DNA from 3 places in the Chryseobacterium sp. FW101-FHT12H09 genome. Region 2 is predicted to be linked to each of the others. Evidence: riboswitches for the same ligand, from Rfam matches in the RefSeq annotation. Region 2 holds a riboswitch; each other region holds the start of a gene.
What was found. Region 2 has a riboswitch for S-adenosylmethionine ahead of AC3WRL_RS06140 (TonB-dependent receptor plug domain-containing protein). Riboswitches for the same ligand answer to the same signal wherever they lie in the genome.

Region 1 (4,791 bases), 820 kb from region 2:
CATCACTGAGGTTCCATTCATAAGCAGGAAGCTGCCCGTTGGGGTGCATATACCATTCCTTTGTTAATAGAAGAAGTTGGTTTTTTGCAAATTGTGCGTCGATCAATGCATAAGGAACGCAATGGAAGGCCAGATCCCAGGTTGCATACCAAGGGTATTCCCATTTATCAGGCATGGAAATTATATCCTTATTATGCATATGATTCCACTCTGTATTTCTTACGTAGTTATAGAAATCCCGTGGTGCATCAAAATTGGGGTCTCCTTTTAGCCATTTTCCAACGTTGTAGTGGTAAAACTGTTTGTTCCAAAGTAATCCTGCGAAAGCCTGCCTTTGAACATTTCTTTCATCCTCATTGGTTACATCGTGCTGAACTTCATTATAGAATTCATTTGCTTCGGCAATTCGGGTATTGAAGATTTCTTCAAACTGGTAAAAAGGCTCATCCGTATCTTCGGGTGATAATCTGAAATCAAAAGTTTTTGACTGGCCACCGCCAATTATTTCATCGATGATAAAAGAAGCTTTTGATCCTCTTTTTTCAGGATTGATACTATTACTTTTATGAATGATATAATCATTTATTCCATCTTTGAAATAGGTGTTTTCAATAAATGGGACTCCATATAATTTCCGTGTATTTGTTTCATTATCACAAAAGGCACTTCTTGCATTTGTATTTCTTGAATAAAACTTTTTAATAGAAACACTGTCGTGATTGATATCAATACAGCCTTCATTTGAAGCATTCAACATGCCTTTATAAGTATTGTAACCCCATTTCCAGTTATTTCTGAACCATGCGGTTGGAGCTACGACTATAGGTGCATCCTGTTGGCTTCTGTTATGGATAGAAACCCGTACCAGAATGTCATTGGTTTCTGCCTTGCAATATTCAATAAAAATGTCAAAATATTCATTATTATCAAAAATTCCTGTATCAATAATTTCATATTCAGCCTCTTTTTTGCTGCGTCTTCCATTTTCAGAAACCAGATGGTCATAAGGAAATTCATTGATGGGATACTTGTATACCATCTTCATATAGCTATGTGTAGGAGTGTTGTCCAGGTAGTAAAAGATTTCTTTGATATCTTCCCCATGATTTCCCTGAGGGTTGCTCAATCCAAAAAAACGTTCTTTTACCATTTTATCTTTCTTGTTCCAGAACGAAAGAGCAAAGCAAAAAAGCTGTTTGGTGTCGGATATTCCTGCAATTCCTTCTTCCCCCCATCGATAAGAATAACTTTCAGCTTTGTCGTGGTTTGTAAAGTTCCAGGCATTGCCATTAGGGCTATAATCTTCACGAACATTACCCCATTGTCTATTGCTTACATAAGGGCCCCAACTTTTCCAGTTGATATCTTGTAATCTTTGTTTTTCTGCGGTCATAAATCATCATTTTCACTACGAAGTTAATTTTTTTGAAAAATAATTCCAATTTTTTCTATCTGAATAATTCTTAACATATCCTTGTAACTCTTATAATTAGAGGGTTTTTGAGAAAAAAAATTTTTTTTGTAAAAATTTAAAATAAAATGAACTATCTTTGCAGCTCGATCATTCAAATATTGAAAATGTTATCAAGAAAGGTTGAGGGATTAGACCCTATGAAACCTTAGCAACCCTTTGTGCAAGCGAAGAAGGTGCTACGTTCTACCAAATATTTATTTTGGACAGATAACTTACTGAAGTTCTTCAGCCATTTCTCGTGGCATTTTCAATTGTGTTATAAGTAATATATAATAGAATTGAAAACAGAACTAAAACATATTAATCTTTCGTATCAAACCTATTCCGGAAAGGAATACCATATCCCGTTGAGTTATCAGCTCTTCGGGAAAGAATTGTTTACTGCACCCATTATTTTAATTAACCACGCTTTAACAGGAAACTCAAATGTTTCAGGGAAAAATGGTTGGTGGAAGCAGTTAGTGGGAGAAGGAGAAGTTATTGATATTAATTCTTATACCGTTCTGTGTTTTAATATTCCAGGAAACGGTTATGATCATTTTTTAATTGATGAGTATGAGGACTTTACACCTTCAGATATTGCAAATATATTTTTAAAGGGTCTTGAGTTTTTAAATATTAAAAATTTGTACGCCATCATTGGAGGCTCTCTTGGAGGGGGAATAGGCTGGGAAATGTTGGTGAAAAATCCACAACTGGCTGAAATATTCATTCCTATTGCCTGTGATTTTAAAACACACGATTGGCTTCATGCTCAGTGTTTGGTTCAGAAGTTTTTATTGAACGGAAATGATGAACCATTACAAAAAGCCAGAATTCATGCGATGTTGTGTTACAGGACTCCACAATCTTTAAACGACAGATTTCAAAATAAATACAATACAGAAAAACAAAAGCTTGAATCAGAAGATTGGCTTGTTTATCATGGAAAGGCTCTTAATGAAAGATTTAGTTTGAAATCTTACAAGCTAATGAATCATTTACTTATGAACATCAACGCTGAAGAAAATAGGTTGGAGAAAATTCAGGCACGAATGCACTTGATCTCCGTTGATACAGATCTATTCTTTCCTGCTTCAGAAATCCGGATGTGTTTTGAAAAACTGACAGGCAAAAAAGAGAATGTTTCTTATCACGAGATCACCTCAATACATGGGCACGATGCCTTCCTAATGGAATATAAACAATTAAATAATATCATTAAAAACATCTTGTTACAGACTGAAATTAAGCGAACACAAAATTTCCTGTAGCAACACTAAACAATAAAGAATGAACAGATGAAAAATGCTAACGAAATAAAATTTTTAAAAAATAGATCAATTATCAAATTTGAGGGTGAAGATTTCCTGGGAGAAATCGGTATTGATGGAAGAATTTTTAAAGCACTTACTTTAGCACGGATTAGTGTTGGAGTAATTTCACAACAGGCTATTGAAAACGGATTATCAATTCTGGTTCACGAAGATGATTCTGAAAAGGCTGTAAATTGTCTGATTGATGAATTTGAATCAGAAAGAAAATCCGGGAAAGTTTCTCAGATCTACAGTATTAACAATGTTTCTGTCTTAGGTTTTGTAGCTGAGGACCTTAATAAAGTACTTGCAGAGTTGGCTAGAAATAATGTATTCCCATTACTTCTCAATCAAATAGCAAGCGAAAAAAGAGTAAATATCGTAGTAACCTCTTCACAAGACGAAAAAACTAAAAATATCATCGAATCTGAAATATCAAAAAAACCTAAAACAGTTCATCTGGCAATAATAGGACATGGAAATGTTGGAAAAACTCTAATTGATCAGGTTTTACAATCTTCAGAAGAAATCAAAAGACGAAAAAAAATTGACCTTAAAGTAGTAGCAGTTGCGAACTCAAGGAAAATAGCATTCAATAAAAAAGGTTTCGACAGTAACTGGAATGATGAGGTTTTAATAGCGGAAAGCCCTTCAAATGTTGATGAGCTAATTAATTTTTCAAGAGAAAATCAATTGGAAAATTTAATAGTAGTTGATAATACGGCAAGTAAGGACTTTGTTAAAAACTATCATGCCTTGGCAGAAAATGGATTTGATCTAGTTTCTTCGAATAAAATATTCAATACACTACCTATTGAAGAATATCGTAAACTAAGATATACGTTGAATAAAAACAACAGACGTTATCTTTATGAAACTAATGTAGGAGCTGGTTTACCTTTGATTGATACGATAAAATTATTACACCTTTCAGGAGAAAATATTACAAGAATAAAAGGGGTATTCTCCGGTTCTTTAAGTTATATTTTCAATAATTTCTCTATTAGAAATGATAAGTTTTCAACAGTTATAGGGGAGGCAATGGAAAAAGGTTTTACTGAACCAGATCCTCGTGAAGATCTTTCTGGAAATGATGTAGCAAGAAAACTTTTGATTTTAGCCAGAGAACTTGATCTTATTAATGAATTCAGTGATATAAATATTCAGAACCTAATCCCTGAAGACCTTCTTTCGATCGGGAAAAACGAATTCATCTCCAGACTGGAAGAATTGGATACTGAATATCAGAATATCAAAGATGGTCAGGCTTCGGATCATGTATTACGTTACGTAGGTGATTTACATGGTGATTTACAAAAGGAAAAGGGGCAGCTTGATGTGAAATTGATTTCTGTTCCTGCTACCTCGGCTTTAGGCCAGCTAAAAGGTTCAGATTCCATTTTTGAGATCTACACGGAAAGTTATGGTGAGAATCCGATTGTGATTATGGGTGCAGGAGCAGGAGCGCAAGTAACTGCAAGAGGGGTTTTCGGAGATATTTTAAGAGTAAGCGAAACTAAATAAATTAATGTACGAATGTAGCAGTATAACAATGTATCAATAACTACCCGGAAAAGAAGAATTGCTTTATTGGTAAACTGTTACATTGATAAATTGTTACATTATTAGAATTAAAACTATATGGAAAATTTTGAAACATTTGCAATAAGAACTCAGACAGAAAGAACTCAGTTTGATGAACATTCGACGCCTTTATATCTTACATCAAGTTTTATTTTTCAGGATGCTGAAGATATGAGAGCGAGTTTTGCAGAAGAAAAACCAAAAAACTTATACAGCAGATTCTCCAATCCGAACGTTACGGAATTCACAGATAAGATAGTAAAAATGGAAGGTGCAGAAGCGGGATATGCTTTTGCAACAGGTATGGCGGCCATTTATTCGACTTTTGCAACATTGTTGGATGCGGGAGATCATATCGTAAGTTGTCAATCTGTTTTCGGATCTACACATACTTTATTTACCAAGTATTTTCCGAAATGGAATATTGAAACAACCTAT
Region 2 (4,791 bases):
TGGAAGCATGATGGCGCATCTGACTTTAAAAATAATAACAGATTTACCTTTAAATCTAAATCAACTAACTCTTATCGATACTTTAGAATGGCGATTTCAAACCATTAATTTTTAAATTATATTGTTTTAAATAAGAGAGGCAGTAAGAATATTCTTACTGCCTCCTTTTTTATTTTAATACTTAGTATAGATTTCTCCTTTGTTGAAATGACAGACAACATTGAGCACGAGTGTACAAATTAACAAATCAACGATTTTGCAATTTCACGAAGTTTTATTTATTGTCCTGTTGCATTACTCCGCCGTTGTCCTCTTTTTTAGTACTGTTTAAGATATTAGGGTCTTCCTTAGCTAATTTATTCTTAGTTGGAATTTTATAATTAATAGAGATCCCGAAGTTTCTTGTATCATATTTCGTTCTTAGCGTAACAGCTTCGCCATTTGGTGGATTAGAACGTACCTGCATTACCTGCCCATTGAAGATATCATTGGCAAAAACAGAGACTGTAAGGCGATTATCCAAAAACTTTTTAGTTAAGGTAATATCAACCGTGTTGCTGAATGGTTTCTCTGCAGTAAAGTAGAAATAGCCTGCCTTTGGAGTCAGATAACTATAATTAGCCGTCAGCTTTATTTGCTTAGGTAAAATTAACTGAGTCATCACATTGAAAATCCAAAATCCTCTATTGTTTAAATTATCAATTTCATGTTTTTGGTATCCGGCGTAGATATACATAAAGTTAATCTTATCAGGGTTAAAATCAAACTTCATGATCTCACTCATAGGCTTACTGAAAATCATAAATGGTACAGGAAGGCCTATATTGAAATTATGAATCCTCATACTGGAGATATTCACCTGTTCGTTGAAGAGATTCTTACCATCTTTTCTGATAATCTGAGCCACCTGATTCTTTGCTGAACTTACACTATATCCAATAAATGCATAATCAAAAGCAGAAAGCTTTACTTCATAGTTATCAAAAATTGTTGGCTGTAGATTAGGGTTACCTGTAACCTGAGTGTTTGGCCCTTGGAATGTTGTGTTGTTTGGGTTAAGCGCAGAAATACTTGGCAAACTGATCTTCTTGTTATAGTTAGCAGAAAGAGAAACCTGATTCATCAGGCTGTATTGTACGCTTGCATTAGGAAATAATTTGAACTTGTTAAAAGGAAGTAAGTCTTTCTGAACAACTGCCCCTTTGCTATCAATGACTCTCGTTATTCCGGAAATGTCATAGTTCTCAGCACGCGATCCTAACGTAAAATCGAATTTTTTCAATTTTGCCTGAAACTCTAAGTAAGTAGATGCTGTTTGCCTTTGGTAATCCAGATTGGTCAACCCTCTGCTTTGAGTGTCGAAGTTTTGCTTTTCATATAATCCTCCAAAACTTACTTTTCCACCATCAAGAATTTTAATTGGCTGGGAATAATCAATTTTGAAATTGGCTATTTTCATGTCAGATTCGTTGTTTAGTAAGATGCCATCTGAAAATCTCGGGAAAGTCTCATCAGGATTAATATAAGTGATATCCCTAAAGACATTATTCTGATCAAACTTACTGGTAGATTTAGTATATCCGAATTGGAAATCTAGTTTCTGAGATTTATCACTAAAGCGTTTCTGATAAGTCACAACAGCTTCCTGTCTTAAGTTGTTTGTATAGGCAGCATCAAATGCATGAAAATTACCCTCTCTTATGCTATCTTTGATTGGAATATATGGTAGATCGGCAAAACCATTGCTGTCAGTATAGTTGCTATTTCTATTGTGATAAATGTCGTAGTTTAATAATAATCTGTCCTGGCCTAAATCAAATGTTAATCCTGACTTTGCAAAATAGCCACGACCAACCCTATCCGTATTACTTAGTAATAAGTCATTTTGATTCGAGTTTAGCATACTTTCACGATAATTCTGACCAAAATTCAATTGCCATCCGAAATATTTATTTCGGGCATTTAAATTTAAAGAATTAGTGGTTCTATTTCTGAATTTACCATAATTGCTAAAAGAATAGTTTCCTGAATAGGTTGCTGTTAGGTATTTATTAGCATTTTTATTCGTAATGATATTCATGATTGCACCCCCTGAAGTTGCTGGAAATTCAGCTCCAGGTTGTGTAATGACTTCAATCCTGTCTACCGAATTAGCTGGCATTCCTTCCAGAAAAGAATTAAGTTCATTGGACGTAATATTCAAGGGACGCCCATTAAGATAGACATCAAGTATTTTTCCCTGATACATCATTCCTGCAATATCTGTTGAAACAAGCCCTGGAAGTTTTTTGATTCCTTCTAATACATTCCCGTTATTAAGCTGAGGTTGCTCAGAGAAATCGAAAATTGTTCGGTCTGCTTTCTGTTCAACGGCTTTTTTAGTTTTGGTCATTACAACCTCTTCAATTTGCTTTTCCTTTACCTGATTATTGGTCTTTTCCTGTGCATGTATAACTGTAATACCTAGAAAAGATAAAACGAGTATAATTTTTTTCATAATGTTTTTTTACTACTACTTGGTTAGACGCGTAAAAGTAAATTTTGTTACAAGAATCTTTTCTTGTATCATATGATATTTCCCTAAATGTGCCAAGAATACATTAAATTATAGACTCTAAGGACTTGGATTGATTTTGCGATTAATGTAATTTTTCCGTGAATTATTTTTTTATTTGCAAAATAGTTATATCTTTGCCCCATAATTATCAAGAATCTCATAGATGGGATAGCAACCTGCAAAACAAGCAAGGTGCTGAAATAGATAAGCCGACTCAGTTTCGGAAAAAATGTTTACTCTATTCTTCCCATCTTATAATTTTTGTTTTAAAGTATAAATCAATGTTTAAGAACACGGGAAATGACACCACAATGAATTTGACTTTTTGTCTACCGGATACTGAAGCGAAGCTTCAGTATTCCCATCAATATGCATATCATTATTTGATGTGTATGTGTTGCTGTTCTTAGTTTTCTATAGTTTCTATTAACTAATAAATCCGTTTATCGTTTCCGTAATAGCCTTGTATCCCAGGGTTACGGAATTTCTATTGCTTAAAAGTTTTAAGCAGATAATCATTAATACAAAAAATTAAAAATAAAACACATGCGCAATTTTAAACACAGAAGTATTATTACTTCAGCCACCCTTATTTCGACATTTTATTATGCTCAATCGGATACTTTGAAATCTAAAAAAATTGATGAGGTGGTTCTACTTGGATCCAGAGGATCTGGTAGATCACTAACAGATACACCCGTTCCGGTAGATGTTATTAATATCTCAAAAATATTGAAACAAAGCCCTGTCAACAATATCAGTCAGGCCTTAAACTATATAGTCCCTTCTTTTTCTTCTACATCACATACTGTGAATGATGGAACCGATTTTGTCGATCCGGCACAACTAAGAGGGTTAGGACCGGATCAGGTTTTAGTCTTACTTAATGGAAAAAGAAGACACCAATCTTCACTGATTAACGTTACCCTTACACCTGGAAGAGGTTCTGTAGGAACAGACCTTAATGCTATTCCTGCTTTTGCATTGGATAAAATCGAAGTATTAAGAGACGGTGCTTCTGCACAATATGGTTCCGATGCGATTGCCGGAGTTGTCAATTTAGGTCTTAAAAAGAGATTAGGTTTTTCCGGTCAACTATTTTTGGGTGGATATGCTTCACCTGTTACCAATAATTTTTCGGGAGGCTTGGATGGAGAAACCATTTCCTTAGATCTTAATTATGGTTTTAAATTGGGGAAACAAGGTTTTTTTAATATTACCACATCAACGCAATATCGGGATCCTTATTCAAGAGCAGGGGTGAGAAATGGTGATATTTACAATGCCTATAATGCCATTAACTATAGAGCAGCACAAGATGGAGTGGACATTGATGGATTGTATAAAAATATTGGTAATACACTTAATAACCAACATATTATCAATGCGATCAAGCAATATGCAACAAAAGTAAATTACTTTTCATCTAGTTTACAGTCGCAAATTTCAAATGCAAATAGTATTTCAACATTACAGGGATTACTGGGTGGAGACGTTACTAATGATGAACTTGCTTACAGAGGATTGGAACGAAAAGATTTCAGTATCAGAGCTGGACAATCGAAACTGCAGTCGGCACAGGTGTACTATAATTCAGAAGTTCCTATTAATGATGACTGGAAAGTTTATTCTTTTGGTGGTTATAGCTACAGGTTAGGAAATGCGGGTGGTTTTTTCCGTTTACCAAATACGGAAAGGAATATCAATTTTATTACCCCTAACGGATATTTACCACAGATTGAAGCAACCATTAATGACTATTCTTATGCAGCTGGAATTAAAGGAAAATTGAATGGCTGGAATGTAGACCTAAGCAATACTTTTGGTAAAAACATATTCAATTTCGGAGTAGTAAATACTTTTAATTCTTCCCTGGTTAATAACTCTCCAAGAAGTTTTGATGCCGGAGGTTTAGAGTTTTTACAGAACACACTTAATCTTGATTTCTCAAAAAAATATGACGTACTACATGGGCTAAACATAGCTTTAGGAGGAGAGTACCGTTACGAAAATTATAAAGTGAATGTGGGTAAAGAAAACTCTTATGCTTCTTATGATATTTTTGGAAATGTAGTCACAGTCAATACTCCTAAAAATGAGTTGGTAACCGATTTTTTTGGAAATACCAGACCTGCCGGTTCACAGGTATTTCCGGGTTTCAGCCCTGATAATGCAGTTTCTGGTAATAGAAATAGTGTTGCGGGATATTTGGATGTTGAACTGGAGCCAACTGA
Region 3 (4,791 bases), 680 kb from region 2:
AGTAGGTGCTGTTTCCAGATCATTTGCACAACTGGAAAAAGACAGTGCTGCAATTATAAAGGCTATATATTTTATTTTTTTCATTGCTTTAATTTTAATTTTTAAAGGGTTGCCTGAAGGCCAAAAGTTATTGTTCTCATTGCAGGGTACCTATAATAGGTCGTTCCATCGAGCGTCTGCTCCGGATCCATTCCTTTATGCTTATAAAAAGTAAGTAGATTTTCAGCCTGAAGATAAATTCTAAATTTCTTTAAACCTAACTTCCCAAAATAGTCTGAAGGCAGTGTGTATCCAATGCTTACATTTTTCACTCTGGCATAGGTCCCCGAATACAGGAACCTTGAAGATGCAGATGTCCAGTTGTTTGTTTTCGTACTTAAAGCCGGTACATCAGTATTTGGATTTTCCGGCGTCCACCTGTTGATCATTTCAGCACTCCAGGCTCTTCCTGCACTGCTTCCATTAGACATTAGCATCGTGTAATCCGTATCAAGGATCTTACCTCCAACACTGAAGGTTACCAATCCTGAAAAATCAAAGTTTTTATAGGTTATGCTTGTGGTCAATCCACCGGAAAACTTAGGTAAAGAAGACCCTTGTAAGGTTTTTGTAGCTTTTGCATACTCTGAGGTTGTCCCTTCCACTGTATTTCCATTCGCATCCTGGTAGATGTATTTCCATAAAGGAGACCCATTGCCTGGATCAACACCCACCCATTCAGGAATAAAGAAATCATAGACTGAACCTCCAACCTGTAATAATTTGGTTCCTGTAACAATAGATCCTTTTGGAAGTTTTGTGATTTTATTTTTCAGAGTGGTTAAATTAAGATCAACGTCCCACTGGAAATCATCTGTTTTAACAGGTGTAGTAAATAATGAGAATTCAAACCCTGTATTTTTCAATTCACCAATATTGGCAGAATACCCGGTAAAACCAAGAGAAGGAGCTAATGGTCTGTCAAATAAAAGATCCTTACTCTGGCGTTGGAAATACTCTACATTCCCTTTAACTCTATTGTTAAGTATTGCAAACTCTAATCCTACATTTAAATTGAGATTTGTCTCCCATTTTAAATTCGGAGTTGGAAGTCTGCTTGCTACAGTTCCTCCTTCACCAAGATTATTGTAAAATGCATATAAACTCTGATAAGCATAATATGTACTTAATTTATCATTTCCCTGACCTCCGTAACTTGCACGAAGAGTAAGCTGATTAAAGAAATTCAAATTCTTAATAAAACTTTCATTTGAGGCTTTCCATGAACCTCCCACAGACCAGAAAGTTCCCCATCTATTTTCAGGTGAAAATCTTGAAGAACCATCCGCTCTTACAGACCCTGAAATAAAGTAAGTGTTTTTAAAATCATATTCTGCTTTACCTAAAAAACTCAGTAGACCTAATTTATCACTATTCCCACTGAATCCTCCCAACAGGGCAGCTGCATCCGGCTCATAATAATAAGGCAGAGAAAACTGACTTCTGTTTCCAGATATTGTTTGATATTCATAATGATAAAATTCCTGCCCTGCCAGAATATTGAAATGGTGCTGGTTGAATTTTTTATCATAGGTCAAAATATTACTGGTTGTATAAGATAGGGTTCTCGAATTTGTTTTCGTTACAGAACCACCTATTTCACTCCCCTCGCCCAACAATGGATTAGAATAATAATGTCCATTATAATTGACCAGGTCAACTGAGAAGCTTGATTTAAATTTTAACTCTGGTAAAAAAGTAAAGTCTAAAAATCCTTTTCCTGAAAAATTATCTTCTCTGTTTTCGTTTTTATCTAAAGGTAAAGTTGCCGCAGCATTTTGATTCTGCAAAGCACTTGTTGGTCTGTATTTTCCAAAGTCATAGATATTGTTTCCATTGGCATCCAGTATGTAACTTCCATCCGGATTTCTTTCATAATATGGATAAAAAGAAGGAATTACTCTTGCTGCATTAATGATATTATCTGTTCTTGAATCTGAAGAAGGTGGAGCTTCCTGAAGACTATTGGTATAACTTAAATTAGCACCAATAGTTAACCATTTTTTGACTTCATTATTAATTTTTAATCTGGTGCTGTATTTTTTAAAACCAGAACCAATGGCAATTCCTTTATCATCCAAATACCCTAATGAAAAAAAGTAATTCCCTTTCTCATTTCCACCGCTGAAATCAAGATCGACTTGATTTCTTGAAGCTACTCTCTGAAGAATATCCCGCCAGTCATCATTCCATAAAGCCTTAGCTCCAGGTAAAAGCTTTCCATCGGTTCCTACTGGCTGAGCATAATTTGGTCCATAAGGATTAATTCCCAATTCGTTCACCAAATTGTTTGTAGCCATCTGTGCTGCCTGTTGTGAAGATATCTGAGTTGATTGATATCCATTCCTCAAAGCTTCCCAATACAATTGAAAATACTGATCTGTATTTACCTGCTCATAATCTTTTACTGCTCTGCTGGAAAAACCCTGGCTCATATTAAAGTTGATTCGAGGCTCGCCTTTTTTTCCGGATTTTGTTGTTACTATTATAACACCATTTGCCCCTCGTGATCCATATAAAGAACTCGCTGTAGCATCTTTCAAAACACTGATAGACTCAATATCGTTTGGACTGATAGAATTAATGTTTCCATCAAAAGGAATTCCATCTACAACAAATAAAGGATTGCTTGAAGCACTGATAGATCCGATCCCTCTGATACGTATCGTTGCTGTGGCTCCAGGTTGTCCGGAGGAACTTACTGCCTGCAGTCCTGCCACTTGCCCTTCCAGTGCCTTGGTAATATTAGTAACTGGTCTGTTATTAATCTTTTCACTTGAGATTGTTGCTACAGAACCTGTATAACTTGTTTTTTTTGCTTTACCGTAAGCAACTACGACAACTTCATCAATATCTTTTTCCCGAAGTGTATCTTTTTTAGGCTTTGCTTCCTGACCATTCACACTCATAATTCCTAAGAAAAACAAAGCACTTGGTGGAATCCAAATTTTAGCCTTAAATAAATTTTTACTAACCATAATCAATTTTATTTATGAAATATTAAAAAATAACCCTTTGCGGAAAATACAGCAAAGGGCATCAATAAATTTGATTAACCTAATGCTTATTTTCCCTTAAAAGGCTGAATGTAACACCTTGCATTATGCAGGTTGTTAAGATTTCACAGGGTCAGTTCCCTCCATCTTTCTTTATAAGCCGATCGAAATATGGGTGCAAATCTAAAAACAATTAGTCTATAAAACAAGTAGACTATTAAATTTTTTATTAAAATTTCTCAAAAATTAACTAAATTTTTACATAAACTGCCTATCAATAGAGCTTTAGAAAAAATGTTAAATTTTCAAACATGAGAAATATCATTAAAAATAATGTAATCCACCTTATTGAAATAAAAGACAGAAATATAAATGCTAATCAAAAAAACTTTTTAATTTTATAGTATGAAAATTTTAATTGTAAACGGTCCAAATCTTAATTTGCTAGGAACGAGAGAACCGGAAATTTACGGAACAATTTCAATGGCGGAATATTTAGATAAATTAAGATCGGAATTTCCTACTCAAGAGCTGAACTATTATCAATCTAACATTGAAGGTGAACTGATCAACAGACTTCAGGAAGATAATTTTGATGCTTTAGTAATAAATCCGGGAGCTTTTACCCACTATTCTTATGCTATAGCTGATTGTTTAAAAAACATTCAAAAGCCTAAAATTGAAGTCCATATCAGCAACATTTATAAAAGAGAAGAGTTTCGTCAGAAGTCTGTGACTGCTGCATATACTGATGCGGTATTATCAGGCTTTGGCTTACAAGGTTACAGATTAGCGCTGTTGAGCTTCTAATTTTTGGTCACAAAAGAAAAAAATAAAAAAGCCTCATCAATGATGAGGCTTTAATTTTATATTAAGATGGTTTGTCTTAAATTGTTTGTTCCTGTAATTGCGGACCTGAAGCAATAAGCTTTTTCCCCTCTTCAGTATTACAATACTGTTCGAAGTTTTTAATGTATCTTGAAGCTAGATCTTTTGCTTTTTCTTCCCATTCAGTTGCATCATTATACGTATTTCTAGGATCTAGAATACCTTCCGTAACATTTGGTAAAGAAGTAGGAATCTCTAAATTCATAATTGGAATTCTCGTCTTAGGAGCATTTTCGATAGACCCATCAATGATCGCATCAATAATGGCTCTTGTATCTTTTAAAGAAATTCTTTTACCAGTACCATTCCAACCTGTATTTACCAAATAAGCTTTTGCACCGTGTTCTTTCATTTTACCAATCAGTGTTTTAGAATACATAGTTGGGTGTAATGTTAAGAATGCCTCACCAAATGCAGGTGAGAACGATGGTTCTGGAGAAGTAATTCCTCTTTCAGTTCCAGCTAATTTAGAAGTGTATCCACACAGGAAGTGATACTGAGCTTGGTTTTCATCCAATATAGAAACCGGAGGTAATACTCCGAACGCATCAGCAGAAAGATAAACTATCTTTTTTGCATGTCCGGCCTTAGAAGGCAAAACAATTTTGTTGATATGATAAATCGGGTAAGAAACTCTTGTATTTTCCGTGATTGAACCATCTGTATAATCAGAAACCCCATTATGAACAACAACATTTTCTAAAAGTGCATCTCTCTTAATCGCTCTGAAAATATCCGGTTCTTTTTCTTCTGATAAATCAATTACTTTAGCATAGCAACCACCTTCGTAATTGAATACTCCATTATTATCCCAACCGTGTTCGTCATCACCAATCAGATATCTTTTAGGATCTGCAGATAAAGTCGT

Region 1: another riboswitch for S-adenosylmethionine. It lies ahead of AC3WRL_RS10030 (alpha/beta fold hydrolase); the one in region 2 lies ahead of AC3WRL_RS06140 (TonB-dependent receptor plug domain-containing protein).
Region 3: another riboswitch for S-adenosylmethionine. It lies ahead of AC3WRL_RS09305 (SusC/RagA family TonB-linked outer membrane protein); the one in region 2 lies ahead of AC3WRL_RS06140 (TonB-dependent receptor plug domain-containing protein).

Annotation. Positions count from the first base shown of each region.
Region 1 covers NZ_JBYTCP010000002.1:926,069-930,859, forward strand. Annotated here, with positions in the region: gene AC3WRL_RS10025 (MGH1-like glycoside hydrolase domain-containing protein) at 1-1,393, opposite strand, end outside; SAM riboswitch class I at 1,579-1,688, shown strand; gene AC3WRL_RS10030 (alpha/beta fold hydrolase) at 1,753-2,727, shown strand; gene AC3WRL_RS10035 (ACT domain-containing protein) at 2,755-4,293, shown strand; gene AC3WRL_RS10040 (O-succinylhomoserine sulfhydrylase) at 4,411-4,791, shown strand, end outside.
Region 2 covers NZ_JBYTCP010000002.1:101,837-106,627, reverse strand. Annotated here, with positions in the region: gene AC3WRL_RS06150 (HesA/MoeB/ThiF family protein) at 1-115, shown strand, start outside; gene AC3WRL_RS06145 (TonB-dependent receptor domain-containing protein) at 275-2,497, opposite strand; SAM-I-IV-variant riboswitch at 2,698-2,797, shown strand; gene AC3WRL_RS06140 (TonB-dependent receptor plug domain-containing protein) at 3,104-4,791, shown strand, end outside.
Region 3 covers NZ_JBYTCP010000002.1:777,743-782,533, reverse strand. Annotated here, with positions in the region: gene AC3WRL_RS09310 (RagB/SusD family nutrient uptake outer membrane protein) at 1-84, opposite strand, end outside; gene AC3WRL_RS09305 (SusC/RagA family TonB-linked outer membrane protein) at 102-3,017, opposite strand; SAM riboswitch class I at 3,101-3,197, opposite strand; gene AC3WRL_RS09300 (type II 3-dehydroquinate dehydratase) at 3,441-3,845, shown strand; gene pckA (phosphoenolpyruvate carboxykinase (ATP)) at 3,922-4,791, opposite strand, start outside.